3 regions of the Clostridium sp. CM039 genome follow, and region 3 is predicted to be linked to each of the others. Evidence: predicted binding sites of a transcription regulator. Region 3 holds the regulator's gene; each other region holds the start of a gene.
What was found. The regulator LexA, encoded in region 3, represses DNA repair genes until DNA is damaged. The targets are predictions, from matches to a motif close to CNAACANNTGTTNG.
Positions count from the first base shown of each region.

Region 1: the regulator LexA is predicted to act here: its motif matches at 5,708-5,721, upstream of ACWJJ2_RS06880 (Y-family DNA polymerase).
Region 2: the regulator LexA is predicted to act here: its motif matches at 8,096-8,109, upstream of recA (recombinase RecA).

Region 1 covers NZ_CM143649.1:1,458,029-1,468,394, reverse strand. Annotated here, with positions in the region: gene ACWJJ2_RS06920 (phospholipase C) at 1-50, shown strand, start outside; gene ACWJJ2_RS06915 (pentapeptide repeat-containing protein) at 179-832, opposite strand; gene ACWJJ2_RS06910 (ABC transporter ATP-binding protein) at 1,283-2,197, shown strand; gene ACWJJ2_RS06905 (ABC transporter permease) at 2,205-3,041, shown strand; gene ACWJJ2_RS06900 (hypothetical protein) at 3,357-3,797, opposite strand; gene ACWJJ2_RS06895 (hypothetical protein) at 4,046-4,393, shown strand; gene ACWJJ2_RS06890 (HNH endonuclease) at 4,551-4,850, opposite strand; gene ACWJJ2_RS06885 (2-thiouracil desulfurase family protein) at 4,999-5,415, opposite strand; gene ACWJJ2_RS06880 (Y-family DNA polymerase) at 5,766-7,022, shown strand; gene ACWJJ2_RS06875 (hypothetical protein) at 7,153-7,416, shown strand; partial or broken gene ACWJJ2_RS06870 (IS1595 family transposase) at 7,517-8,323, shown strand; gene ACWJJ2_RS06865 (hypothetical protein) at 8,443-8,943, shown strand; gene ACWJJ2_RS06860 (helix-turn-helix domain-containing protein) at 9,057-9,740, shown strand; gene ACWJJ2_RS06855 (IS3 family transposase) at 9,815-10,366, shown strand, end outside.
Region 2 covers NZ_CM143649.1:480,134-490,499, forward strand. Annotated here, with positions in the region: gene ACWJJ2_RS02215 (M16 family metallopeptidase) at 1-1,138, shown strand, start outside; gene ACWJJ2_RS02220 (YlmC/YmxH family sporulation protein) at 1,224-1,499, shown strand; gene dapG (aspartate kinase) at 1,515-2,705, shown strand; gene ACWJJ2_RS02230 (ClpP family protease) at 2,762-3,427, shown strand; gene ACWJJ2_RS02235 (FtsK/SpoIIIE family DNA translocase) at 3,611-5,929, shown strand; gene rimO (30S ribosomal protein S12 methylthiotransferase RimO) at 6,114-7,451, shown strand; gene pgsA (CDP-diacylglycerol--glycerol-3-phosphate 3-phosphatidyltransferase) at 7,435-7,980, shown strand; gene recA (recombinase RecA) at 8,144-9,199, shown strand; gene rny (ribonuclease Y) at 9,497-10,366, shown strand, end outside.
Region 3 covers NZ_CM143649.1:834,629-844,994, reverse strand. Annotated here, with positions in the region: gene ACWJJ2_RS03980 (ATP-binding protein) at 1-1,038, shown strand, start outside; gene ACWJJ2_RS03975 (ORC-CDC6 family AAA ATPase) at 1,028-2,596, shown strand; gene ACWJJ2_RS03970 (methionine gamma-lyase family protein) at 2,746-4,026, shown strand; gene lexA (transcriptional repressor LexA) at 4,133-4,741, opposite strand; gene ACWJJ2_RS03960 (hypothetical protein) at 4,961-5,434, shown strand; gene ACWJJ2_RS03955 (tyrosine recombinase XerC) at 5,489-6,487, opposite strand; gene purB (adenylosuccinate lyase) at 6,870-8,300, opposite strand; gene ACWJJ2_RS03945 (DUF378 domain-containing protein) at 8,548-8,754, shown strand; gene ACWJJ2_RS03940 (hypothetical protein) at 8,978-10,042, opposite strand.

The DNA.
Region 1 (10,366 bases), 620 kb from region 3:
CAGTGTTAAGCGGAAATGTTAAATATACGATGCCTTTTAGTTTGAAATAAGAGTGATAGAAATGCTATGTATTTAGTATTTTATAAAAGTTGAAAATAATTTTTTCAAAAAAACATCATATAAAAGGGATTTCTAAATATGGAAATCCCTTTTGCATGCACTCGATAAATAAAGGTGATTATTTAACAATGAGACCTAGTATGCTCGATATAGAAACGGCTTGCATAGTGGTAACTATTGCTCCCTTAACATCAGCAATGTTTACTCCTATACCTTCAAGATTGCAACTGGTAAAATCTATTCCTTTAAGACTTGTAAAATTAAATTGAGCCTGGAGTAGATTAGACTCTTGAAATTCAACTTTTAAAAATTTTGAATTTTGAAAATCGGAAGAGCGTAATTGACATTGAAGGAAGGCGACTTGTTTACAATTAGAATAACTAAAAAAAGCAAATTGACCGTTACAATTTTCAAAAATCACATTTCTCAAGGTAGCTTCATTTAAATTAATACCAATAATCTTACAATTTACAAATTCTACTCTATGTAACGAAGCCTCATTAAAATCTACATTTGATAAATCACAATTTTCAAATCTCACATCCATAAGTTCTATACGTCTAAAAGCTATTTTATTAAAAATAACTTTTTTAAATATAACTTGTTTAAAATTTACCATGTCTGCTTTATGGTTTTCTAAAGAGCAATCACTAATTTTTCCATAAGAAAATATAGCTTCATCCACTATGTTTTCTTTAGATAACTCTAGGATATCTAAATCGCTATCAAAGGTAGGTCTTAAAATCTTCGTTTTTAGTTTAGTGTTTTCCATGTGTATTACCTCCAATTTAATCAAAAACAAATAACCCTACGTAAGGGTATGCTCTAAACGAACATTTCATTTATTCTTTCTCTATAATTATAACATTTTTTCACTAAATAAAAAATTAAAGGACTGTCTTTTGTAGGGCAAAATTTTGGAGCAGAAAAGTGGGATAGAATTTATAGGAGATTTTAGAGGTTGAATAATATAGTGTCTATGATATACTTTAAGAGTAAAAATTATTTATGTTTTAAAAATATGAGGTGAGTGAATATGATATATCCACATGGAAATATGTAAGGGCCATACGTCTTATAAAATAAGTTGTATTTAGGCGAATTATCGGTATAATTTCACATAGGAAAGCAGATCATGTAAGCGAAGCAAATTTCGCTTCGAGCATTGTGTATCTGCTCGTTATGTTAGCGTTGTAATTATTCAGTTGATAGGAGTGATACCATGAGAAACATAATAGAAGTTAAGGATTTTGTAAAGAAATATGATAAATTCACAGCAGTCGACAATGTTTCATTCGAGGTAGAAGAGGGAAGCATTTTTGCGTTTTTAGGTCCAAATGGAGCAGGTAAAAGCACAACCATCAATACTCTGTGTACCATATTTGATAAGACATCAGGAACCCTGACTATTGACGGAAAAGACGTTTCGCATGAAAAGGATGATGTTAGAAGTGTTATTGGGGTTGTTTTTCAGGAAACGACATTGGATAATAAAATGACCGTTCTTGAAAATTTAATTATGCATTGTCATTTTTATGGTATACCCAAAAGTGAAGTCACAGAGCGTATCCAATTTGTTTTAAATTTAGTGGATTTACTGGAGTGGAAAAAAGCAATGGTAAGCAGTCTGTCCGGCGGGATGAAACGTCGTGTGGAAATAGCCAGATCGCTACTACACTACCCAAAAGTATTGTTCTTAGATGAACCAACCACAGGTCTTGACCCTCAAACAAGGGCTCATATATGGAATTATATTGTAAAGCTTCAAAAGGAGAAGAATATTACTATTTTTTTAACTACGCATTACATGGATGAGGCCGAAATTTGCAGCAAAGTTGCCATTATGGATGGTGGTAAAATAGTTGCAATGGACACTCCGTATCGTTTGAAACAGCAATATACAAAGGATAAAGCAAATATTACAACTAGTGACGAGCAAGGTCTTGAGGCACTGCTAGACACTGCGGGGTTTAAATACATGAAAAAAACTGGTTATTATTCGATTGAAGTTAATAGTATACCCAAATTGATGGAGTTATTAAGTCAGCAGAAAGAGTCGATAACGGATTTGGAAATTAAAAAAGGCACATTGAATGATGTATTCTTAGAAATTACCGGAAAAGATATAAGGAAGTGAGAAATTTATGGATATTATATTAGCTTTATGGTTTAGAAACATTAAAATTTTTGTTCGCAATCGTGTTCAGCTTGTTTTCACGATTATCATGCCATTCTTCTTTTTATATGTGTTTAGTTCGATATTTAAAAATGACAATATTCAAAATCCAGTAAACTATATGCTCGCAGGTATTGTAATAACGACCGTCTTTCAAACTTCCCTTACTATTGCGACAAGTACAATTGAAGATATTGTTTCGGGATTTATGAAGGAGGTGCTAGTAAGTCCTGTTAAACGAATTCAGATTGCCGCGGGTCAGCTATTATCAGCAGCAACAATAGCAACCATGCAGGGTATTATTATTCTAATCATTGGTTATTTTATAGGGCTTAAATTCACATCCTGGATAACACCATTTGCGGTAATCTGCGTGATGATTGTTGTTGGACTTGTGTTTTCGGGGTTAGGATTGTTTTTAGCAGCTCTGGTTAAAAATTCACAAACTTTTCAAATTGTAATAACGGCGATAACAATGCCGATGACATTCCTTTGTGGCGCATATATTCCGCTTTCAATGTTACCAAAAACAATGCAATATGTTGCTTATCTCAATCCAATGACATATACAACAGCATTTTTTAGAACTATCATACTGGAAAAGACGTCTTTAACAACCGATCAAATGGTTGCGGAACAGCTTGCTTTTAAAATAGGGGATTTTGTAATTACACCTCTTATTAGCATGGCGATTGTAATCATTTTTGGGATCGTGTTTTTACTATTATCAACCTATGTTTTCTCAAGGGTGGATTTTTCAACAATTAATCGCTCAAAAAGTAAAGAGGCTGATATATGGAGTTAGTAATAATATGAGCAATGAGTATTAGCTAAGCAAAGTAATAAAGATAAACCTATATGTTCTGATATGACTGACGCTGATAAAAAGGCGTTAGTTTTTATTATTTAAGGTATAAATTCCTCCCCCAATTGCTAGAATAGTAAAAATTGCTCCTACTATATTATATAACATAAATTTGTACCCCCTACTTTCTTCATAATAGATTAGAGTTGCGACTTAATCCGTAGAAAAATTATACCATTAAAGTATTAAACTCCAATCTATCCTTTGCTTTTATATTAAATATGCCTTGACCTTCTGATATTAAATAATTAGTACTTAAACTCCGCTCTGTTCAACTTCACATTTCAATGGTACATATTTCTCAAAAGGTATTTTAAAATTATCCATATTTTCAACTTTGTTAAAAAATTCTTCTACAGAGTTGCAGTCGTATTCCCATAAATTTGTATCTAACCCTTGTAATTTAGCATTGGGTTTAAAGTATATTGTAAGTCTTAATTGCTCCATACCGTTATATTCTCCATCATCTAACTCAAAAGTAAATTGTCTAACAAACTCCGAATAAAATAAGGCTTCACCTTTAACTTCTTCTACTCCACATTGAAACAACAGACCATCATCAGCACAATCAACTTTGATACTAAAAAACTTTTTAAAAATTTCCAATGCCAATTTAGAATTTGGATTATTAAAATCAAACTTTGATTCACTTAACATATTAATTAATACTTCTTTGGATTCATTAGCATTTATCATTTTACCCTCCATTAAAATCTTATTTGGTACATAATTTTTTATTAATCTGACGCAACTCATAGGAATATTGTACCATTGGGTTATGCAAGTTGTCACAAATACCCTATTTTTATAAACACTAGCTATATTTCGGCATAATTTTTAATTTATGTATGTTATAATGCGAATGCAACATATCCAATAGGGGGAATATTAAATGAATAAAAATAAATTTTTAGCTAAGATTATAAGTTGGAGGTTCCTATAAAATGAATAATGCTGATATTAGCAAACGGTTATTTGAATTAGAGAATAAACAAAGAATGCTATTTATAGGAGTTTGTAGAGCACTAGAAAAGCTTGGAATAGAACAAGATGACAATTTAGAATTGTTTTGTATATCGCGATTTTCATATGAAGGTTTTGAAAATTTTAAGACGTTTTTATTAGAAAATTCAATTAAGCTTCATAATGAAAATTTAAGCAAAGTTAAGTTCATAAATGATTACAACGCCATTTTCTCAGATAAAAAATTATTATTATCTAAGTTAATGGAATTAGTTGATAAATCAGATGAATTTGAACAAATATGTAGATTATATTTTGATAGAATATAAGTATTTATTCAAAAAAATGGTGTGATTCCATTAGGTAGGAAGCCTTACGGCTCCTTTCCCCTCTAAGAACCGTACTTGTGTGTTTCCACACATGCGGCTCAAGCCCTCTCTTTACCTCAAACAAGTTGGTATTTGAACTTTTTGAAAGCCTTCTTAATCAGTTTGTATCCTTCTTTGCTGTTAGGGTTCCACTTGATTGTTTTTGATGTAATAATTCCAAGTTGTCATACCTTTCATCACCGCCTAATTTAGTAGGTACAACATGATTAATATTTAAAGACTCTTCTCCAACTAATGATTGTTTACACACTCTACATTTGTAATTACTGAGTTTTGCTAACTTCATTCTGGTCGAAACAGTATCATTTATGAAATCTTTCTTATCTCTTTTTTCAAAATATTCTTTTAAACTACCATCATCAGGACTATTCGTATATTTAACTACAGCGTGCCTCACTACCGGTAACGCAGTTTATCACGAAACACTACTAATTAGCGACTTCTTGTCGCACAGTAATATAAGAATATTGTTCAATTAGTTTACTATAGGTTGTGCTCATAACCGGTTTCATTTCCATAAGTAGTAACTTACGAATTGAGTAAACTTAAAAATTATTGGAGTCTACTACCCTAATACCTTTTTCAATGATGGCTTCAGTAAATAAACCATGCCCCTCAATTAAAGTACCACTAAAAGACCCATCATAGATAGTGTTTACACCACAAGTAGGACTTCTTGACTGTAATATTGCTAAATCTATCTTTTGTCCCTTAATTTTCTCCATTGCAAGTTCTACTCCTTTGCGATATTCTGCATCTACATTCTCACCATTCTCAGACATTACAATGCCGTTTACTATCTCAGCACATGCCCTTGGGCATTTCATACCTGTCAGCAGTTCAGGACATATTTCAATCACAGTATGTCTTTGTATAAATTCAACTACACTTCTATTCAAATTATTTCCGCCATTATATTTGCAGTTTTGTCCTATTACACAGGCACTTACTAAAATATTCATGTACATCTCTCCCAACAATTCGGATTTATCCACGCATTATATAAATAATGTTTACTTCACAATAATCTACTGTTGCGACTAATACAATTATTTAATTATACTATTATTACCGTAAATTGGATATTAAAAAGAATGTATGATTTTAACCAAATATTAAATGGTTACATAAGAATTTAAAACTTGAGATTATAAAAATAATCTGAAATTTTCATTAACTACGAAATAATATTTTTGCGTATGCTATCCCAAATTTGCTTTTAAAAAGTAAGCAAGTAGTATATAATAAATATAACGAACTGATGTTCTAATATGAGTAAATAAGATTAATAAAAAGGAAGATGATTTATGCTATGAGTAAATTAATATTTCATATTGACGCAAATAGTGCCTATCTCTCATGGGAAGCTGCGTATAGACTTCAACAAGGTGAGCAGTTAGATCTTAGAACAGTACCATCTGTAGTAGGCGGAGATGAAGAAAGCAGGCATGGAATTGTTTTAACTAAATCAATGCCTGCTAAAAAATTTGATATTCACACAGGCGAGACTTTATATAGTGCTAGGGCTAAGTGTCCTGGAATAATAATTGTACCTCCAAGATATTCATTATATATGAAATGTAGCGAGGCTATGCATCAAATATTTTTAGAATACACTCCAATTATTCAGCGTTTTTCAGTTGATGAAAGTTTTTTGGATTTTTCTAATATGGAACATTTATATCCTGACTATTTGAAACTCGCTGAAACTATAAAAGAGAGGATAAAGAATGAGCTTGGGTTTACAGTGAACATAGGGATATCAAATAACAAACTGCTTGCAAAGGTAGCTTCAGATTTTAAGAAGCCAGATAGAATTCACACACTTTTCCAAAATGAAATAAAAGATAAAATGTGGCCATTACCTGTTGAAGATTTATTTATGGTAGGTAGAGCGACAGCACCTAAATTGTACAATTTAAATATTAATACCATTGGGGAATTAGCAAATTATAATTTAGATATTTTAAAGAATAAATTAAAGAGTCACGGTCAAGTTATTTGGAATTACGCCAATGGCATCGAGTTTTCAGAAGTCCGCAAGAGCAATTATATTAAAGTGAAGGGTATAGGCAATTCTACAACAATAGCCTTTGATGTGGAAGATAAAGACACGGCTCATAAAGTATTACTATCCTTGTGTGAAACAGTTTCCATGCGTTTAAGAGATTCACACAATTGTTGTACTGTGATAAGTATAAGCGTCAGGGGTAGTGACTTAATATTTTATTCTCGTCAAAAGAAAGTAGATGTAGCAACTGACTCTACTCGCAAAATATATGAAATAGCATGCTATTTATTTGATAATGTTTGGAAAGGTAATCCAATAAGACACTTGGGGATACATATCACAGACTTTTGTAGTAATGAGCTTTATCAGTGTTCGTTACTAGATAGTTTTGATTATGAAAAAGATAAAAAGATAAATGATACCGTTGATAAAATAAGATTAAAATATGGGCCAAAAGCTGTAGTTCGGTCTTGTTTTCTTCATTCAGGACTAAATAGTATGTGTGGTGGAATGGCAGATGGTGAGGAAGATTATCCATTAATGAGCGCAATACTTTGAGGAGGTTTATAATAAATGAAGGTTTTAGCATTACCTGTAGAAATGGTAAGGAATTTAGCAATTAATAGTTTTGTACAATATTGGTTTATATATGGAGAAAACTAAATATATAATGGTGGTGTAATTTATTATGAAAATAATCGCAAAACCTATCGAAATGATTTGTTGGTTTGATAAAAAGGGTATTATTCATCCTTTGAAATTTAGATTCGAAAATCTAGATGACTCCAATTCTGTAGTGAAAGTAGACAGGGTCATAACCAGGGATAAGGAAAAATTGGCTGGAAATGAAATGTTAGTATTTAGGTGTCAAAGTATTATAGCAGGTATAGAAAAAATATATGAACTTAAATTTGAAGTTAGAAGTTGTAAATGGATGATCTATAAAATGTGAATGAATATAACTAATTACTATAGAGATAAAATTTACGGCATTTCTAGTTTGCAATTTACTTATATTTTAGGCTTTGTTTTAATTTAGTGTTGAAATTTGATATATTTGTAAGTCTTGCAATAAAACTTTCACCGATTTTACAAACTCTGCTACTTATAAGAGTAAGAAACCATTAGATAAATGGCTTAAATATGCTAAATGTATGATTGCAGGTTACTCTATTAGAAAGAGTGCTAAAATTGTAGAGATTAACATTGCAACAAGTTTCTTTTGGAGACATAAAATACTTGATTGCATTAAGTCATTTTTTGGTGTAGGATCTGTTGATGGTGTAATTGAGGCTGATGAAGTATTCTTCGAAGAGAGTTTCAAAGGTACAAAACCTTCTAAAATGCCGACAAAATCTCGTAAGAGAGGTAAATAAGTTAAAAAAAGAGGTATTTCTAACAAGCAAGTGTGTATTGCTAGTGCCATTGATAGACAAGGTAATTTAATTATGGAGTTACTATGTAAAGGTAGAATGACACACCAAGAGTTAGAAAGGCTCTATGAAGGTCGTATAGGGGATAACTCTATCCTTTGTACCGATAGTCATAAGGGTTATGTTCAATTTACTAAAGATTTTTCATTGGAACATAAGCGAATAAAAAGAGGGAAACACAAAGAAGGAATTTACCATATTCAACACATTAATGCTGTACACAGCAAATTGGAAAAGTGGATGGATAAGTTTAATGGTGTTGCAACTTAATATATCAGCAATTATATGTACTGGTTCAAATGGTTGCAACTATTTGAAGAAGATAAAGAAGTTATTAAAATCAAAAATTTTATGGTTCAATGTAATGTAGCCCACGCTTATACTAAAATATCAGATTTCAAAGAAAGAGAACCTATTTTTGTTTAGTGTACATTTATATTGGAATTGATTATGTAATTATTATTCAAATATGATATAATTTAGTGCACAATTATGATATTGTAAAATTAATTTTTATTTGACTTATAGAGATAGGAAGTGATGTAATGGGATTGTTAATAGAAAGCATTATTTTATGTTTAATCTTTTTCGTAATTTGCTTTTTAGGAACTGGAAGTGACGAAAAAAATATTAAAAGTTTTGGTTCATACCCAGATGAAATACAAGGCATAATAATCAATAATGATAGGTTGAAAAATAAAATTGTAAGGAAAAGTTCTCATATGTCGTTTATATCAAATGTTTTTATATTCTCTATAGTGTTGTTTTTATTTGGATTTATTATAAGAACTGATAGTTGGAAACAAAATTTTATAAATATCTTTATTTTAGGTGAGGTTCTTAATGCTTTTGATTTTTTCTTTATTGATATGATTTGGTGGAGAAATACAAAAAGAGTAAGATTTAAAGGAACAGAAAAATTAGATATTGCATATAAAAATCCTAAAAAGCACATTAGTTCATTCTTGAAAGGAATTATTGTTTTTGTGATTGTTTTTGTGATTGTTGCATTAGTTGATACAGTAATGTTAACTTTTTTAAAATAAATTTCAATTTATCTGATTTAAAAAGCAAAACAAGGGAAATCAAATGATATGCTCCCCTTATGGTAGACAGTTAAAATAATAAAACTGTTTACTATAAGGAGGGCTATTTTTTTATGGGAAGAAAATCAACTATATCAGACCAACAAAAAATTAAGGCTGTAACATCATATTTAAATGGAAAAGCTAGTATGTTAAGTTTATGCAACAAACTTCAAGTACATAAGAGTTCTTTTCAAAAATGGGTAATACGATATAAATCAGAAGGTGAAGCTGGGTTAAAACATTCTAGCAAAAATACTTCTTATACTGCCAAAATCAAGATTAACATTGTAAAAGAATATCTTGATGGGCATGGCTCACTGAATGATTTATGCATTAAGTATCATATTTCGTCAAATACAGTTTTATGCAATTGGATAAAGAAGTATAATGGTCATGAAAACATAAAATCTTCTGGAACAGGAGGAAAAATAATCATGACCAAAGGACGCAAAACTTCTTATATTGAACGCATTGAAATCATAAAGTACTGTATTGAAAACAATAACAGTTATAATAAAACTGTTGAAAAATATAAGGTATCTTATCCTCAGATTTATACCTGGATGAAGAAGTATAATCAGTTTGGTATTGAAGGGCTTTTGGACCGACGTGGAAAGCCAAAGGCTGAAGAGTTAATGACAGAAGATGAAAAGCTAAAAGCTCAATACAAGCTTTTAGAAGCACAAAATAGAAGATTACGGATGGAGAATGCTCTTCTAAAAAAAATCCAAGAGATAGAAAGAAGGCGATATTAAGCGAAGCTAGATACGAAGATACTTATCTTGCAATCCAAGAATTATCTAACAAAGATAAATTTCCTATAACTGAGTTGTGCATTATAGGCGGCGTTAGCCATTCTGCATATTATAAATGGCTACACAGAGAAAAAAGTAACCGAGTATTGAAAAACGAAGAATTATTAAAGCTTATTTGTGAGTTATATGAGGAAAAAGACGGTATCTTAGGCTATCGCCAGATGACGATTAAAATCCGTAGAGAATATAATAAAAAAGTTAATTATAAACGAATTTATCGTCTGATGCAGATATTAGGATTAAAATCCGTATGCAGAAAAAAAAGATATAATTATATTAAGTCAACTCCTGAAGTTACTGCAGAAAATATTTTGGATAGAAATTTTAAAGCAGAACAAGTCAATAAAAAATGGCTTACAGATGTAACCGAGTTTAAATATGGGAGAAGTGGACAAAAGGCTTATCTAAGTGCAATATTTGATTTAGGTGATAGAAGTATTGTTTCATATGTCATTGGTCATTCTAATAATAACCAATTGGTTTATCAAACCTTTAATCTTGCTGTTAAAGTATACCCTGATGCTAAACCAATATTTCATAGTGACCGAGGTTTCCAGTATACTTCA
Region 2 (10,366 bases), 350 kb from region 3:
TTTTATTGAGCATATGCTCTTTAAAGGAACGTGTGATAGAACTGCAAAACAAATTGCTGAAGCGATTGAAGATGTTGGTGGTCAAATAAATGCCTTTACAGGTAGGGAAGCTACATGTTTTTATATAAAAGCATTAGACACTCATTTAGAACTATCCTTAGATATTCTTTCAGATATGATTTTCAATAGTAATTTATCAGAAGATGATATTGAGAAGGAAAAAGGCGTAATTGTTGAAGAAATAAATATGAGTGAAGATTCGCCAGAAGATGTTTTAGCAGATTTACACACAAAAGCAATCTGGGGTGCAGATTCTATTTCGTTACCGATTTTAGGAACGATTGATACTGTAAAATCTTTTAGTAGAAAAATGATAGCAGATTATATTGACTCGCATTATATACCCGAAAACTCAGTAATATCTATTTCAGGTAAATTTGACATGAAAATGATAGAAAGTCTTGTTGAAAAGTATTTTGGTAAATGGCGTTGTAAAGACAAAAATATTACTAAATATAGTAGCCCTGAAATATTAAATCAACATTATTTCAGAAAAAAAGATATTGAGCAATTCCATGTGAGTCTTGGAATACCTGGTGTAGGTCTTGGAAATGATGATACATACACGTTAATCTTACTAAGCAATATATTAGGCGGAGGAGCATCCTCAAGGCTATTCCAAAAAATCCGTGAAGAGCTAGGTTTGTGCTATTCAATCTACTGTTATATATCTACGTTTAAAAACACAGGAGTTGTAAGCGTTTATGCGGGACTCAGTCCAATGAACGTGGAAGTTGCTATTAATGCAATAAAAGAAGAGGTTAGTAAATTCGCTAAACTCGGAATTGACAATGAAACGTTAAGTAAAGCTAAAGAGCAGTTAAAGGGTAGTTATATCCTAGGGCTTGAAAGCACAAGCAGTAGAATGTTTAGTAATGGGAGATCAGTAATGTTTATGAACAAAATTAATACGCCAGAAGACGTATTGCGAAAAATCAATGAAATAGACATGGAAAGGGTAAATTCTGTCATGCAAAAAACTTTTGAAAAAGGTATAATAAATTCTGCATATGTAGGAAAAGAAAAAGAGATGCTTAAAAAAGTTTTTAAAGGTAATATTATTTCTATGGATAAGTAAATTTATCTATAAAAATGTAGAAATTATGCATAAATCCTTAACAGATTTCATAGTATTTTATGAGAGTTGTTAAGGAGATGATAATATGGAAGATAATATAAAACTGTATAGTGAAATGGAAAGATATGAAATTATCAATATCAATGATGGTGACAAATATAGCAATTTAGGTAATAATGATGTAGTTATTGATGAGAATGGGCTTTTAAAATTTTTAATTATAAATGAAGGAAGCTCTAAATTTAGTTTTTTAAAAAATAATGATATTATTGAAGTACCTTGGGAATATGTTAAAAAAATTGGTTCCAGAACTATAATAATTGATGTTGATAATGAATTTTTAAAAAAATCTCATATATAATTTTGGAGGACAGAAATGAAGATATTAGTGCAAAAGTTTGGAGGTACATCTGTTTCAACAGAGGAAAAGCGGAAGCTTGTAGTAAACAAAGTTTTAAATGCAAAGGTTCAAGGATATTTTCCTGTGGTAGTAGTATCTGCAATGGGAAGAAAAGGTGAGCCTTACGCTACAGACACATTGCTATCTTTGGTAGATGATAATTTCAAAGTAGCAAATCCATTAGCAATAGATTTGCTAATGAGTTGTGGTGAAACTATAAGCACTGTAATAATGTGTAGCGAACTAAATAATAGTGGAATTGATGCTGTGCCTTTAACTGGTGGACAAGCAGGTATAATCACAGATTCTAATTATAACAATGCAGCAATACTTAATGTGGACACAAAAAAAATATTGGATATTTTACAAAAAGGGAAAACCCCAGTAGTAGCAGGATTTCAAGGCATGGATGAAAATGCCTATGTTACGACTATTGGGAGAGGTGGGAGTGACGTTACTGCTGCAATACTAGGGGCAGCACTTAAGGCCTCTCAGACTCAAATATACACTGATGTAGATGGGATTATGACAGCGGATCCAAGAATAGTTTCTGAAGCGACTTTAATAAAAAAAATAAGTTATGATGAAATCTTTCAATTTGCAGATCAAGGAGCAAATGTTATACACCCAAGGGCAGTTGAAATATCTAGAAAGTATAATATACCATTAGTAATAAAAAATACTATGAATGATTGTGATGGAACAGTAATTAGTAATTTGGGAAATGAAGGTTATGAAAATATAATTACAGGTATTACGCATATGAATAATAGAATTCAAATAAAAATATGTGAAAATTCAGGTTCTAGTTATGATGATATATTTGATATTTTAGCTGAGAATCTTATAAGTATAGATCTTATAAATGTTTTTCCTAAGGAAAAAATATTTACTATTGATGAAAAAGACTTTACTAAATTTGCTGATTTAATAAGAGACCTTAATATGTCCTATTCATTTGTGAAGGATTGTAGTAAACTTTCAATTATAGGTTCAAAAATGAGAGGTATGCCTGGCGTTATGGCGAGAATACTTAAGGCGTTAACTAAAGAAAATGTTGAAGTACTGCAAACAGCAGATTCTAATATGACTATATGGTGCCTTGTAGAAACAGGATATGTTGAAAAAGCAATTAACGCTCTACACAGGGAATTTAAATTAGGATAAAAAATGTATATAGTTTCTCTTAATGCACAAAATAAAATGGATTAGGAGGAATGAAAATGTTGAAAACTGAAAAAAACGTAAATGAACAGGTTGAAAATATTAAAGAACTGGGAACAACTAACATCCCAACTCAGGATACTAAAATTCAGGTTTTGTCTATTATAGGTCAAATAGAAGGACACATGATGTTGTCCCCTCAAACAAAAACTACTAAGTATGAACATGTTATTCCAGAGCTAATTGCTATGGAGAGGGATGATAAAGTAAAAGGTATTCTTATAGTTTTAAATACTGTAGGAGGAGATGTGGAAGCGGGTCTTGCAATAGCAGAGATGATTAGAAGCCTTAGCAAACCAACTGTATCACTTGTAGTAGGTGGAGGCCATTCAATAGGTATACCACTGGCAACAGCAGCTAAGTACTCATTCATTTCCCCATCTGCAACTATGATAATTCATCCTATAAGAATGAATGGTCTAATAATAGGGGTACCTCAAACTTTTGAATACTTCAATAAAATGCAAGAAAGAATAACAGAATTTATTATTAGAACCTCTAAGATTGATAAGGAAACGGTAAATAGATTAATGCTTCAAACTGATGAGCTTTTAAATGATATGGGTACTATACTTATAGGAAAACAAGCAGTTGATAATGGGTTAATAGATGAGGTTGGTGGCATTAGTGAGGCATTATCAAAATTAAACGAAATGATAGGTTAAAAATAAATTAGATATAAACAGGTTAAAATAGCCTATTTATGTCTATTTTTAATGATTTGTTACTATGACAAATATAATCTAATAATTTTTTTATATAACTAGTTTAAAATTGATTTATAAATCTATTGAAAGTTAGAGGAGATTTCTAAACTTTGTAGAAATAATAAGGATAGAGGTGATACTTTGGCTAGAAAAAAAACTAAAACTAAATCTAAAGTTGCAAGTAATGTAGATGCTAATAGTGAAATTTATGGAATTATTTTAATAACAATAGGCATATTAATTTTATTAAGTATCTTCTCAACTAGGGGTTCAAATTCTAATTCCATATCAGGTATGATAGGTAATCTGATTAATCATGTGCTTTTTGCAATATTAGGAGTGGGTGCATATCTTTCGCCGTTCCTTATAGTATTTATTGGTATTTGCAAAATCGTTAAGAAAGGTAAGATAAATTTTAGTAAGAAGTTTTGTGGAATAATACTTTTTATAATAAATACACTATTATTTATACAAATGTTATCTTTAAATAAGTATTACACTAAAGGAGATTTTTTGCTCGGAATAAATAAGATATACAATTCAGAAAGTGTACTACATGGTGGGATTATTAGTTATTCAATTGATGTACTATTACATACACTATTTGGAGCTGCGGGTAGCTATATAATTTTTATTGCTATTTATGTTATATGCTTTATTATAATATTAAACGTATCGCTTAATGATGTCTTTTTTTATTTAAAGGATAAATTTATTATTAAAAAGACTGCGAGTAAAAATGATAGTAAGGATTTATATATAGAAAATAATGATAAGCAAGAAGAATTAGTAGTTCCAAATGGAGAAAAAAATAAATTTATTAAAGATATTAGCAGCGATAAAATTAAAATAATCGATTTTATAAAATCAAATGAAATTGCTACAGATGCGGAAGGATTAAATAAAGAAGAAACTGTTAGTGGTGTTAGGAATGACAATGCACGTACTTTAAAAGAAAGGCATATAGATAATTCTATCAACCAAGAGTTGGAGAAAGAAATTCAATTAAATAGTGTAAATTCAAAGCCAAACTATAAATATGAATACCCCACTGTAGATTTATTAAATGAAAATAATACTTCCAAAATGAATAAAAACGATAAAAAAGAATTGCTTAATAGTGCCAATAAGCTACAAGAGACACTAAGTAGCTTTGGAGTTGAAGCAAAGGTTATTCAAGTTACAAAAGGACCCTCAGTGACAAGGTTTGAACTTCAACCAAATGCTGGTGTTAAGGTGAGTAAAATTGTAAATCTAGCAGATGATATTGCACTGAATTTAGCTTCTTCCGGGGTAAGAATCGAGGCACCGATACCTGGTAAGGCAGCTGTAGGCATTGAAGTACCAAATAAAGAGTTAAGCGCAGTATACTTAAGAGAAGTAATAGAATCTAATGAATTTTCAGCTTCAAACAAAAATTTATCCTTTAGTTTAGGAAAAGATATAGGCGGTAACTGTGTTGTTTCGGATTTAACAAAAATGCCACATTTGCTGGTAGCAGGGGCTACAGGCTCTGGAAAAAGTGTTTGTATAAATTCATTAATAATAAGCATACTTTATAAGTATTCTCCAGAGGAGGTTAAGCTATTATTAATTGACCCTAAAGTTGTCGAATTAAATATTTATAATGGGGTACCTCATCTATTAATACCAGTTGTAACAGATCCCAAAAAGTCTGCAGGTGCTTTAAATTGGGCTGTAAACGAAATGTCAAGAAGATACAAGAGTTTTGCTGAAAACAATGTGCGAAGTATAGAAGGATATAATGAATTAGTAAATAAAGGCATTGTTGAAAATAAATTGCCGTGGATTGTTATTATAATTGATGAGTTAGCAGATTTAATGACGGTCTGTGCTAATGATGTAGAGGAATATATTGGAAGACTTGCGCAAATGGCAAGAGCGGCAGGAATGCATTTAGTAATTGCGACGCAGAGACCATCAGTTGACGTTATTACGGGTGTAATAAAAGCCAATATACCTTCAAGAATATCTTTTGCAGTTTCGAGTCAAATAGATTCAAGAACAATTTTGGATTCCTCTGGTGCAGAGAAATTACTTGGGAAAGGTGATATGCTTTTTTATCCGGTTGGAGAGGCTAAACCATTTAGAATACAAGGAGCTTTTGTGTCAGAAGAAGAAGTTGAACGAGTTGTTGATTTTATAAAGAATCAGACGACAGAAGTAAACTATGAAAAAGAAATAATAGATGAAATAGAGAGTAGTTCAAATAATAAAAGTATTGATGATGATATTGATGAATTATTAAATGAAGCAATAAGAATAGTAGTTGAAAATGGACAAGCATCTACTTCCTTATTGCAACGTAAGCTAAAAATAGGGTATAATAGAGCAGCAAGAATTATTGAACAAATGGAGGAACGAGGGATTATATCAGGTAGAAATGGAAGCAAACCTAGGGAAATATTATTAAGTGATAGTGAGTTAAAGGAACAATAAAAAAAAAATGTAAGAATAATTGTAAATACCCTTGTTTAATTTGCAAATCACATTTACAATAATTTATGGGTACAAATGTAGGAAGATAAAAATAATTAGCTATTATTTACATAAAGAGTCAAACAAGTAGTATGATATTTGGTAAATAGGAGTTACTCAGGTTGATAAACAAGGAGGATGACTGGTGGAAAAATTAAAAGTTGGAGTTATAAATTTAGGCTGTGATAAAAATAGAATTGATAGTGAGATTGTAATAAGCAGTTTAAGTGGGAAATATGATATGACAAATGATCCTAAACTAGCAGATATAATTTTAGTGAATACTTGTGGATTCATAGAATCGTCAAAACAAGAATCAATAGACACTATTCTAGAAATGTCAGAATACAAAAAGAAATATAATTGCACAGTATTGATTGCGACGGGTTGCCTTACTCAGCGTTATGGGTCGGATCTGATTGAATTGATGCCAGAACTTGATATAATCCTCGGTGTTAATGATTATGACAAGTTAGTAAGTAGTATAGAAGAGGTTCTTTTAAAAAATATTAAAGTACAACATTGCACTTATAGTGATGATAATATTAATGAAGGACAAAGAGTATTAACTACAGAAACATACTCTGCTTATATTAGAATTTCCGAGGGCTGTGATAATGCTTGTGCATATTGTGCAATACCAAATATTAGAGGAAAATATAGAAGCAGAAAAATGGAGAATATAATACAAGAGGCTAAGGATTTAAGTGAACATGGTTGCAAGGAAATTATTTTAGTTGCTCAAGATACCACTAGATACGGGATAGATTTATATGGTGAAAAAAACCTACATAAATTAATAAGAAAAATTTCTCAAATAAGTGGGATTGAATGGATTAGAGTACTTTACTGTTATGCAGAAGAAATGACGGATGATATTATTAATGAAATTTCTTTAAATGATAAAGTTTGCAAATATGTAGATATACCAATTCAACATATAAGCGATGATCTTCTTAAATCCATGAAAAGGAAAGGAAGAAAAAATATCATAACAGAAAACATAAATAAGATGAGGAAGGGTATTAAGGGATTAACCCTTAGAACTACATTAATCGTTGGATTTCCAGGAGAAACGGAAGAAAATTTTGAAGAATTGAAACAGTTTATTAATGAAACTAAATTTGATAAATTGGGAGTGTTCAAGTACTCAATGGAAGATGGTACTGCAGCTGCAGAGATGAAAAATCAAATTCCAGAAGAAATAAAGGAAAAACGTGAAGAAGAATTAATGATTGTGCAACAAAATATATCAAAAGAGATAAATAGTAAAAAAATAGACAAAATTTACAAAGTTTTAGTAGAAGGATTTAATGGTAAAACTTATTTTGGTAGAAGTTATGAAATGGCACCAGAAGTTGATGGAACTATTTTCTTTGAATCTGACAAAGATTATAATAAGGGAGAATTCGTAACAGTAAGGGTTACCAAAGCGTTAGAATATGATTTAATAGGAGTTGTGTGCTATGAATCTTGCAAATAAACTTACAATGATTCGAATTTTTTTAGTACCTATATTTTTAGTATTTATGGCGGTTAAAGGAATACCTTATGGAAGAGAACTGGCGACAATTGTTTTTATAGTAGCATCTCTCACTGATAAGTTGGATGGCTATGTAGCTAGAAGCAGAAATCAAATAACTAATTTCGGAAAATTCATGGATCCTCTAGCAGATAAACTTTTAGTAACTGCTGCACTTGTTTCATTAGTGGAGCTTCAGATTGTGTCTAGTTGGGTAGCTATGATTATAATTGCTAGAGAATTTGCAGTTTCAGGACTTCGAACAATAGCTGCTTCAGAGGGAAAAGTAATTGCGGCTAGTAAATGGGGGAAACTTAAAACCGTTATTCAAATAGTAGCTATAATTACAGCATTGATAAATTTATCTTACGCAAATACGTTATTAAATGCGTTAACCAATATTTTCATGGCTGCCGCAGTAATTATTACAATAATATCTGGTGTTGACTATTTTGTAAAAAACAAAGGTACAATTAGAGTCGATAAGTGATTAAATTATTAGAGTTTGTTAATAATACAAATAAAAGGATTTCTTTAGTAAATGAAAATGGCAGATATTGCTTTGTATGTTGACCATATAAAATAAATGGTGTATACTTAAATTCAGAACAAACGTTCGTCGAAAAAGGATGGTGAACCCGCAGGGGAAATTTATGAATAATGAAAAATTAAAAGCGCTAGAAGTAGCTATGGGTCAAATAGAAAAACAATTCGGAAAAGGCTCTGTAATGAAACTTGGAGAAAATAGTAAGTTAAATATAGAGGCTATTTCCACTGGTTGTTTAGGACTTGACATAGGCCTAGGCATAGGTGGTGTACCTAGAGGAAGAATAATAGAAGTTTTTGGACCAGAATCTTCAGGTAAAACTACAGTTGCACTTCATATAGTTGCAGAAGCTCAAAAAAATGGTGGTACAGCTGCATTTATAGATGCAGAGAATGCTTTAGACCCTGAATATGCTAAAGCACTAGGAATAGATATAGAAAATTTAATAGTATCACAACCAGATACTGGTGAACAGGCGTTAGAGATTACAGAGGCTTTAGTTCGCTCTGGGGCTATAGATGTTATCGTAGTGGATTCGGTAGCAGCTTTAGTGCCTAAAGCTGAAATTGAAGGCGAAATGGGAGACTCCCATGTAGGACTCCAAGCAAGACTTATGTCGCAAGCTTTAAGAAAACTTGCGGGTTCTATAAATAAATCCCAATGTGTTCTTGTATTTATAAATCAATTAAGAGAAAAAGTAGGAGTAATGTTTGGTAACCCAGAAGTAACCCCTGGTGGTAGAGCGTTGAAATTTTATGCATCTGTTAGACTAGATATTAGAAAAATAGATACAATTAAACAAGGCGATGAATTTATGGGTAATCGAACAAGAATAAAAATAGTTAAAAACAAAGTAGCTCCTCCATTTAAGAAAACTGAATTTGATATTATGTATGGTCACGGCATATCTCGAGAGGGCGATGTTCTAGATATAGGAGTTGTAGAAGAGATTGTACAAAAAAGTGGAGCATGGTTCTCATATGGAGATATACGACTTGGACAGGGAAGAGAAAATTCAAAACAATATTTTAAAGAAAACCCTTTGGTTATGTTAGAGATAGAAAACAAAATTAGAGCAAAACATAACCTACCATTATACAAGAACGCAGAGACTAGTAAAAAAGAAGTTAGCAAAAAAGAAGCAAGTAAAAAAGAAGCATAAAAGCAAGTTTTTACTTGCTTTTTTTCTTTAACTTATAATTAAGGAATATTATTATGGTATCAGGCATTGCATTCTATGATGCAATATGCTAAAGTTTATCATAACTACTATATAATAGTAAGAATAAAGACTTATTTAAACGTTAAAATCTTGACATTAACTGAAAAGTAATATAAAATAAATACAAATACTGGTTTAGTATATTTAAATTGTTACCAATTAAATATAGCACCTTTTCTAGCTTTCATATTTACTCTTAAATAGATTTGAAATAAGCAAAGGAGGTGTTGATAATCAATGGATACTAAAAGTCAAACAATGCTCATAGTAGTTTGTGCTATTTTGGTTGTTGTTTTAGCATGTATTTTTGTTATAATTTATATTAGAAAAAATATATCTCAAGCAAATATTTTCAAGGCCGAAAAAGAAGCTAAAAAAATTATTGATGAAAGTGTAAAAGATGCTGAATCAAAAAAGAAAGAGGCTATTTTAGAAGCCAAAGAAGAAGTTCACAGACTTAGAACTGATTTAGAAAAAGAATCAAGAGAAAGACGTAATGAAGTTCAAAGGTTAGAAAGAAGAAACATCCAAAGAGAAGAATCATTAGATAAAAAAAGTGATGTGCTGGAGAGAAAAGAAGAAAATCTTAATAAAAAACAACAAGAAAGTGAAATGCTAGAAGCAAGTGTACAAGATTTATACACAAAGCAAAGAGGAGAATTAGAAAGATTATCAGGGTTGACATCTGATGAGGCAAAACAAGTTTTATTAGATGAAATTAGAAAAGAAATTAAACACGATGCTGCAATTATGATTAAAGAAATTGAAACTAAGGCAAAAGAAGAAGCTGATAAAAAAGCAAGAGAAATTATTACTTATGCTATTCAAAGATGTGCAGCCGATCATGTAGCAGAAACAACAGTTCATGTGGTTTCGCTTCCTAATGATGAGATGAAAGGAAGAATAATAGGTAGAGAGGGTAGAAATATTCGAACTCTAGAAACGCTTACAGGAGTAGATTTAATAATAGATGATACACCTGAAGCAGTAATTCTTTCAGCATTTGATCCTATAAGGCGCGAAGTTGCTAGAATAGCACTTGAGAAACTAATAGTGGATGGAAGAATTCACCCTGCTAGAATTGAGGAAATGGTAGAAAAAGCTAAA
Region 3 (10,366 bases):
TTAATGAGGTATATAGAAGATAACCCAAGGGATAAATATTATATAATCTATGTAATTACGGAGTCTGTTTACAACGAAAATAAGTATTATAAGGAAATTGTAAAGGCCATTTTAAATTGCGATTCAATAAAGAAAAGAGACAAAGTAATAAATTCAATTAAAGATTTAGCTAAAACCATTTTTAAAAGTATTGACGAAGTAGGCATAGACACTGTTAAGTTTACTAAGACTATTGAACTTAATTATTATGAAAAGTTTATAGAAATTATGAGATCTATTGATTTAGAAGGGCACAAATTAATTATAATGATAGATGAATTTGCTCAAACAATAGAAAATATTCAACAAAATGAAGGCACTACATATGCAGTTCATCTTCTTCAAAGTAATAGAGCATTAAGACAAAATAGTGATATAAATAATAAATTTCAATTCATATATACAGGGTCCATAAGCCTCGAGGGTATTGCAAGACGAATGGACTCTTCAAAGTTTATAAATGATCTAGATATTTTAAAAGTCACTCCACTAAGTGAATTAGAGGGGAAAAGTCTTATAAATGAACTACTTAAAGGGCTTGATTTCACAATGGATACCGCTACTATAAATCATATGCTACATGAAATTAAGTGGTTGATTCCTTTTTATATTCAACTTGCTATGGATAAAATTCAGGATATTTATGATGAAGATCAAATATGCTCTATATATAATAAATCGGTTGATATAGCAATTAAACGGATGATAGAGGAAAATAATAAATTTAGCAGTTGGCATGAGAGGCTTAAGGTGTACAAAAATAATGACTATAAGTTTATTATAGAAGTATTAAACATAATAGCTATAACAGAAGCTAAGAAGATAACTTATAACGAAATATATGATTTAGCTGTAAAATATAATCTTTGCGAAACATATAAAGATCTCTTAAATACTATTATTGATGATGGATATATAAATAATGATGAGGAGGAAAAATTATATACATTTACCTCTCCTATATTAAGAATGTGGTGGTGTAAAAAAAATGCAAACTAGTACTTTAAGTTTTTATAATCCCAATAATTTATCGCATCAAGAATTAGTTGATAGATTTGTAATAAGGAAAAAAGAATTTCAAAAGATTTTTAAAGATATAAAAAATTCTGACATGAAATATCCAGAGCAGCATTATATCATAGAAGGTCAAAGAGGATATGGTAAAACAACTTTATTAAAAAGAATATACTTTGAAATAAAAGGAGATAAGCAGCTAAAAGCAAAGTTTATCCCTGTTATATTTCCTGAGGAGCAATACAGTATACGGAGACTGTTTAAACTTTGGGAGGTAACGGCTGCGAATCTTGAAATGGAAAATGATGAGTTTGTAGGGCTTTATGATGAAATGGATAAATATGCAGAGGTAGAAGACTACGAAGATATATGCTTTAAAATACTTGAGCAAAAACTTAAAGAAAAAAATAAAAAATTAATACTATTAATAGATGATACTTTCGGTATTCTAAAGAAGTTTAAAATCTATGAGCAGCAAAAACTTAGAGAAATTCTATTAACCTCTGCTGAAATTCGAATTATAGGAGCATCTTCAGAAGTTTTAGAATTTACTTTTGATTATAGTAAGCCCTTCTATAACTTCTTTAATCTGATAAAATTAGAAGGATTAAATTCAGAAGAAACTGTGGAATTTTTTGAAAAGTTAGGTGGAATTTTTAATAAGAAGGGTATAAATGAGATACTTAAAAGTAACAGTGGGAAAATAGAAGCTTTAAGGCGGTTAACAGGTGGGGTGCCAAGAATCATGGCATTACTTTTCGATATTTTAAATGTTGACAACGGACCCGTATTTAAACAATTAGATACATTACTAGATAGAGTAACACCTCTTTATAAACATACAATGGATAGGTTATCTCCAGTGCAACAGGAAATTGTTGATGTTATAGCTTTACGCTTTGATGCCATAACCACAAAAGAAATAGCAGATAAAATAAGAATGCAAAGTAAAGAAGTATCCGCTCAGTTAAATCAATTAGAAAAAAACGGAGTAATAAATAAAACACCTGTAAATAAGAAAAATTATATGTACAAAATAAAAGAACGATTTTTTAACATATGGTATATGATGAGGTTTGGGGGAGAAAAAGAAAAACAGCAGGTGAAATGGCTTGTGGGTTTTTTTGAAAGCTGGTGCAATAAAGAGGAACTAATTAACAAAAGTGAAAAAAAAGAAAATGATTTTAATACCATTTATGTTTTATCTGAAACCTTACTTTCTAATGATCGAATAGAAGAATCCTTAGAAAAAGCTCGCTTATTTTTAAGATCAGCTAATAATACAGATAAATATAATAAATCTATTAATGAATATTTAATTTTTCTAATGGCTAAAAAACAATACAATTCCTTATTTAAAATGTTTAATGAAGCTGAATTTAAGCTAAAGGATAAATTTAAGCCTACTTATTATGCGTTAATGTATTTTATGAAAAATCAAAATGAAAAATCTGAAATTGAGTATAAAAAAGTTGGAAAAGAATTAGAGGAAACTGTTGAAGAGATTATTGAAAAAGTTAAATCATCACCTGCGTTGCTGTAATAGTAAAGAAAGAGACAATTAAATACATACTAATATGATTGATATATAAATAAAACTATTCTACATCGGTATTATTTATGTTACTATTATTACGGTAGTTAAAGTTTAAAACACATAATATATACATAATAAAAAGGGGACCTGGAATCATGATAGACATAACAAAAGAATACCTTCAAAAGAAGTATAAAATAAGTTCAAAAACGCTAAAACTCTATGATATAGCAATACAAGATGTACAAGATGAGTTTAAAATTCTTGATGAAATAAGAGAGTTTAATCAACTTAAGGTTTTGACCGCACTACAAGATGAACGAATTAGCGAATGCCATTTTACAAATTCATCTGGATACGGTTATGGCGATATTGGGAGAGATTCATTAGATAAAGTATATGCAAGAATTTTCAATTGTGAGAGTGCACTCGTTCGGCCGCATTTCGTAAATGGAACACATGCAATTGGAGCGTCCTTATTTGGTAATTTAAGACCTAATGATACCATGATATCGGTATGCGGAACACCTTATGATACACTTCTTAATATAATAGGTATAAATGCTAAGGAGGATATAGGCTCATTAAAAGATTATGGTGTAAAATATAAACAATTAGAATTAAACGATAACTCTAAAGTTGATATTGATTTAATGAAAAAGACACTGATTGAAGATAAGTCAATAAAGCTAATTCATATTCAAAGATCTACTGGATATGGCTGGAGAAAAGCATTATTAATTTCTGAAATAGATGATATTATAAGCGCTGCAAAAGCTATAAATCCAAAGGTTATTTGTTTTGTAGATAATTGTTATGGTGAATTTATTGATGTTACGGAGCCTACAGATGTAGGAGCAGATATAGTTGCTGGATCCCTCATAAAAAATATTGGTGGTGGAATTGCACCTACAGGTGGATATATTGCAGGTAAAGAAGAATATGTACGACAAGCTTCTTACAGACTAACAACTCCTGGAATAGGAGGGGAATGTGGTTCTACGTTTGGAGTTATGCGTTCTTTATATCAAGGACTATTCATAGCACCACATATAGCTATGGAAGCATTGAAGGGCGCTATTTTCTGTGCAAGAATTATGGAACTTGCAGGTTTTGAAGTTCTTCCTAAGTATACTGATAAAAGAAGTGATATAATTCAAGCAATTAAATTTAATGATAAGGAAAAGTTAATTAATTTCTGTAGGGGTATACAAGAGGGGTCTCCCATTGATTCTTTTGTTCAATGCGAACCATGGGACATGCCAGGATATGAAGATAAGGTTATAATGGCAGCAGGTGCATTTATTCAGGGAGCATCTATAGAATTATCTGCAGACGCTCCAATAAGAGAGCCTTATATAGCATATTTACAGGGTGGATTAACGTTTGATCATGCTAAAATTGGAATACTAATAGCACTTTCAAGAGTTATTTGAACTAGAAAGTAAATATTTATGACTTAATAATAGAATAAAAAAATCCTGCAATTGATATATTCATTGCAGGACTTTTTTGTTACATAAAATCTTTAAAGGTGGATATTTAATACTTTCTGTAAATACCAACAAGTACACCTAAAATTACACAGTCATCAACTATGATAGGGGACATAGTTGAATTTTCAGGCTGAAGCCTTATATGATCTTTTTCCTTGAAAAATCTTTTAATAGTTGCTTCATTATCAATAAGAGCTACAACTATATCGCCATTTTTAGCGGTATTGATTTTCTCAATTATAGCAAGGTCTTTATCCAATATTCCTGCTTCAATCATGCTGCTACCAGAAACTTTAAGCATAAATAGTTCATTATTGGTTTTAGTGAAATTTAAAGGAAGTGTAAATGTATCTTCAACATTTTCAACTGCGAGTATTGGTTTGCCAGCAGTGATTTTCCCTATAATAGGTATATCTATAAGTTCTTTTCTTATGACAGAATCCTTTATTAATTCAATTGCACGAGGCTTGGTAGGGTCTCTACGGATAAATCCTTTTTTTTCTAGTCTTGCTAAATGCCCATGAACAGTCGAAGTAGATCTTAATCCTACGCCATCACATATTTCTCTGACTGAAGGTGGATATCCTTTTAGTTGTACCTGTTTCTTTATAAAGTTATATATTTCACTTTGCTTATCTTTTTTTTCAGTTAACATGTAAACGCCTCCCATTCATAGTATAATTATACCATATAAATTTAATAACATCAAACTTACGTTCTGTTTTATAGTTATTAATAAAAATAAAAAATTATATATTATTATGTATGAATACATAAGTCATTATTAAGGGGTGTTAGTGTTTGATTATTGAAAATATATTTGCTATAATAGTCTATTATGAAAGTATTTGAAATAAATAGATTGGAGTGTTGTATGTCTAAAAATTGTATATTTAATAATAAGAAAATTTGTAATAGTTGTGGAGAATGTGAAGTCTGTGAATTAAATTCAAATAAGAAATGTAATAATTGCGGTAAATGCTTAGAAATGGAAGGTTACGATGTAAAAGCTATAAAAATTGATGAAGTTTTTGAGGATAATGAGATTGAAGGGGTAGAAGAGGTAGACGAAAATATTTGTGACAGGTCTGAAATTAATTTAGCGGAAGAAGTAGATAATGATGAAAATGAAAATGATGAACTACCAAAACTTGAAGATTATGACTCAGTGGTAGCCAGCGATGAATTTTTAAAACTACATAAAGATGAGTTCATACCTGAAAACAATGAGGTTTGGGAATTTATAGATGACATAGACGGGGCAAAAGAGCTACTTGAAAATGAAGATGATAACTCAGGATTACTTCAAGAAGAATTCCCAGGGCTTATAAGACTAAAAAAAATATAAGTATTAGAAAGTATATATTACGCATAATGCATTAATAGTAATATATACTTTTTTTTATTCATCAGAAAGTGGGTTTGACTTAACCGCATTTCTTAATTTATCATTATCTACATGAGTATATATTTGGGTGGTAGATATATTTTCATGGCCTAATATTTCTTGTAGACTTCTAATGTCTACATTTCCATATTTATACATAAGAGTAGCAGATGTATGCCTTAATTTATGAGGAGTATACTTATCTTTATTAAGTCCAGCATTACCTATATATTTTTTTACAATTCTCTCCACAGTGCGTTTATTAATTCTTCCATATTTACCACTTATAAAAAGGGCATCCTTATCTTCAGAATGAATTTTATCTATGTTCGTATTTCTAATAGGCAAATATTTATAAATTGATTTCAATGAAGCTTTATTCAAATAAATGGTTCGTTCTTTATTTCCTTTCCCAATAATAGATAATGTATCATCTTTAAAATCGGATATATTTATACTACAAAGTTCTGACAGCCTGATACCACAATTTAAGAATAATGTAATAATACTATGGTCGCGAATAGAATGCTTATCTCTAGAGCTTGTAGCGTCGAGTAGTGCCTTACTTTCACTTAATGTTAAAAAAACAGGACTTCTTTTACCAAGTTTTGGTGACTCTAAATCTATTGTCGGGTCTATAGTTAGCACTTTAGCCTTAGTGGTTAAATACTTGAATAGAGACTTTATAGATGCAATTTTTCTTGCTTTAGCGTAGTTACCATTAGCCCTATATTTCCCAAGATAGGAGATATAGGCATATAAATCCTGCAATGTAAGGGTTCTTAATGTATCTAAAGTTAGGTCACTAATTATAATGGTCTCAAGAGGTAGAGCATTTTCTGAAGAGACTAGACCTTTGTATATTTTTAAGAACTTTAATAGCAATGATAAATCAGCAGTATAAGCAACAACAGTAGAACTAGAACATCCTTTAATAGTAGATAAATAATTCAGATAATCATTTAGAAACGGTGGGAGTTCATTGTTATAAATAGTATTTATATTCGATTTCATAAGTACCTCCAAAAATCATAATAATGTCGTGAAACTTACATTTCACGACATTATTATACTACAAGAGGGGGAGCAAAATCCTGATTTTTCTAAAATAATAAAAATAAACAAATGTTTTTATTATTTTTATTATTTCCACATGCAATTTGAATTTTATTCTTCGAAAGTTATAGTGAAATCATGGCCTGTGGAGCTACAATATTACCGACTTCAAAAGGAGATTTATACTACCACTGAAATTTTCTATTTGTTAGGTTATGTAACTCTTACTTATAGAATTGGGAGACTTTCCTTCTAAAATGTCGTTAAACTAAAAAAGCTATCAGTTTTGTTTGCATCACTGATAGCTTTTTATAGTATAATTTCTATCCAATACTAAGGATTATACGTTTATAGAAGTTTCTACTCCTAATGCATCTTTATTGGCCTCGATTATTGGTTTTACATATTCATCTATAAATTCTATTACTTGACTTGGAGCTCTACCTACAAATTTAATCGGGTCAATTACAGCAAATATCTCTTCTTTTGACATCCTAAAACTATCATCATTTATTATTCTTTCTATAAGATCATTATTTAAGCCTTCTTCTTTAACGCGTTTTGCTGCAGCCATAGAATGAACTCTAATGTTCTCATGAAGTTCTTGTCTGTCCCCGCCCCTTTTAACAGCTTCCATAAGGATATTTTCTGTAGCCATAAATGGAAGCTCGTGGTTTACATGAGCAGTAATTACTTTTTCATATACTACCATATTTCCAGCTATATTCATATACAAATTTAATACTCCATCAAGTGCTAAGAAAGCTTCAGCTACGGATATTCTCTTATTAGCTGAATCATCTAATGTTCTTTCAAACCATTGTGTTGCAGCTGTTATAGCAGGATTTAATGAATTCACTATAATATATCTTGATAAAGAGCTAATTCGCTCAGAACGCATAGGGTTTCTTTTGTATGCCATTGCAGAGGATCCAATTTGATTTTTTTCAAAAGGCTCTTCCACTTCTTTCATGCTTTGAAGTATCCTTAAATCATTACTGAATTTATATGCACTTTGAGCTATTTCTGATAAAGTATTTAATACTATAGAGTCTACTTTTCTAGAATAAGTTTGACCAGTAACGGGATATGTATCTTCAAAGCCCATTTTATTCGCTACATATTTATCTAAGTCTTTTACTTTTTTCTCATCATTTTCGAATAGATTCATAAAGCTCGCTTGGGTTCCAGTTGTTCCTTTAACCCCTAGTAACTTTATTCTATCTATTACAAAGTCTAAATTTTCTAGATCCATTATTAATTCTTGAATCCATAGGGTTGCCCTTTTACCTACAGTAGTTAATTGAGCTGGCTGTAAATGGGTAAAACCTAGTGTAGGAACATCTTTATACTTTAATGCAAATTCTGAAGATTTACTAATTACATTAATTAATTTTTTCTTAATTAATAGTAAAGCCTTTTTCATGACTATTAAGTCTGTATTATCGCCTACATAGCAGCTAGTAGCCCCTAAATGAATAATACCCTTCGCATTAGGACATTGAACCCCATATGCATATACATGGCTCATTACGTCATGTCGTATTTCTTTTTCTTTATTTTCAGCCACTTCGTAATTCACATTATCTACATAGGATTTAAGCTCTTCAATTTGAGATTCTGTAATATTGATTCCTAATATCCTTTCACCTTCAGCTAGTGCAACCCAAAGCTTTCTCCATGTTCTAAACTTCATATCATCTGAAAATAAATAACTCATCTCTTTTGATGCATATCTACTATTTAATGGTGTATTATAAGAATTTCTCATATTCTGCCTCCATACGTACAATTTTAAATATAAAACAAGTTTCATTCATATTATAACATACAATAGTGCTAAAAGTAATGAAAATGTTCGTATACTTAATTTGTACTTTCCAAATTATTTTTTAGTATATAAATTTATATACCATAACATTATATACGCTTTAAAGAAATTATTAAACAGTTCTAAAATATTATATTTATAATATAATTTATACAAATAGAATAATTATATTAGTCTGGGGGTAATTATGTATAAGCTTAGTATTATCGACAAACTTTCATTCGTGTTTGTATTGATTGGTGCTTTAAATTGGGGACTTTTAGGATTGTTAAATGTTAACTTAGTTAGTCTTATCTTTGGATTTGTTCCCTTCCTTGCTAGAGCAATATACATTTTAGTAGGATTATCTGCTGTGAATATTATTGTTTTCATAGCGAGAAATAAAAAAAATTAGATCCTCTTTTCTATTAATATTATCTTAAATAGTGTAATATTAATAGAAAAATACTCCGTAAATTATTATGGAGTATTTTTGATTATATTAAATCATCTATTGGGTTTCTAGGCCCTCTTAATTGGGCTCAGTTCACAATTGCTAAGTTATACTGGCCTACGTTCCAATACTTTTATTTTAATTTCTGATATATCGATTTTTTCCATTATCACATCCTAGCTAACTAGTTACTTGGAGTTACAGTTGATTGTTTTTCGTCTGGAGTTACAGTTGGTTCTTTTTCATCTGGAGTTACAGTTGGTTCTTTTTCGTCTGGAGTTACAGTGGGTTCTTTTTCATCTGGAGTTACAGTTGGTTCTTTTTCATCTGGAGTTACAGTTGGTTCTTTTTTATCTGGAGTTCCAGTTGACTCTTTTTCATCTGGAGTTCCAGGTGATTCTTTTTTATCTGGAGTTACAGGTGATTCTTTTTCATCTGGAGTTCCAGTTGATCCTTTTTTATCTGGAGTTCCAGTTGATTTTTTTTCATCTGTGGATAGTTTGGGAACGGGAGTTTTTACATTAGGAGATGTCCCTTTAAAATAAAATCTTCCTAAACCCCCAACAATTATAACTAAAATAATTGTTGCGATAATTATAATTGCCTTTTTATTCTTACTAGTTTTCTTATTTCTAGAGAGCGCTTCCCTATTTTCTTTATTTATTGTTTGTTCAGCGCCTGTTACCTTATTCATAACCGCTGTAAAATCTTCTTTTTCATTAGGAACTATTGCTTCGTTCTTTCTCACTGCCTTAAGGATTACCTGTTTTACATTTTTAGGTATATTAAACAAAAATGATAGTATTCCCTTTTGTTCTACAGAGTCTATCTCCTTAAAATTTTCAGGTGATCTGATTACAATAATAGGCTTATTATTGTAATTAGATTGTTTTTCTACATATACTGTAACTGAAAACTCATCACCCTTACTTATAAAAGGGATATAAACCTCTAAAATGTTATCCTTTATTGAAGAATCAAATTTTAAACCTTTTGTTATTGTGGCACCCGCACTCTTTAAGTTAGTCTGTGAACCCTGTATATTTATAGTTAACTCATGAATTGTTTTATTTGATGGGTTCTTAACAGTAATAATGTATGTGCAATGTTCTTTTCCATCCGTTTTTATAGGTTTACCATTTCGTACATTACATAATATTCTAGGTCCTAAATTTCTATAATAATCTAATAGTAATCCAGATATAAATGATATTATTATAGTTATAATTGCAGTTTTAATAATATTCATAAAATTAATTTTCGCTCCCTTATTTTTTACTGTTTTTCCAGCTACATAATTATATAATTCACTTTCAGTAAATTATAAAGTAGATGGATACTTGTGACAAACTTAAAAATTGAATTGAGAAGATTTATACAAGAGCCTAAGTAATAGTAGCTACGCATCTTAATGTAGACATGGTCTTGCCAACGCCTCCCTTTTGATTGCTCACTACACTGAAATTTTCTCTTTGTAGTCCCCCTAGAAATATAATGAAGTATCGTTAAAATACTTGTTTCATTATATTCCATATATCGAATGATAGCAAATCAAATTCCCCAAATGTGGTAT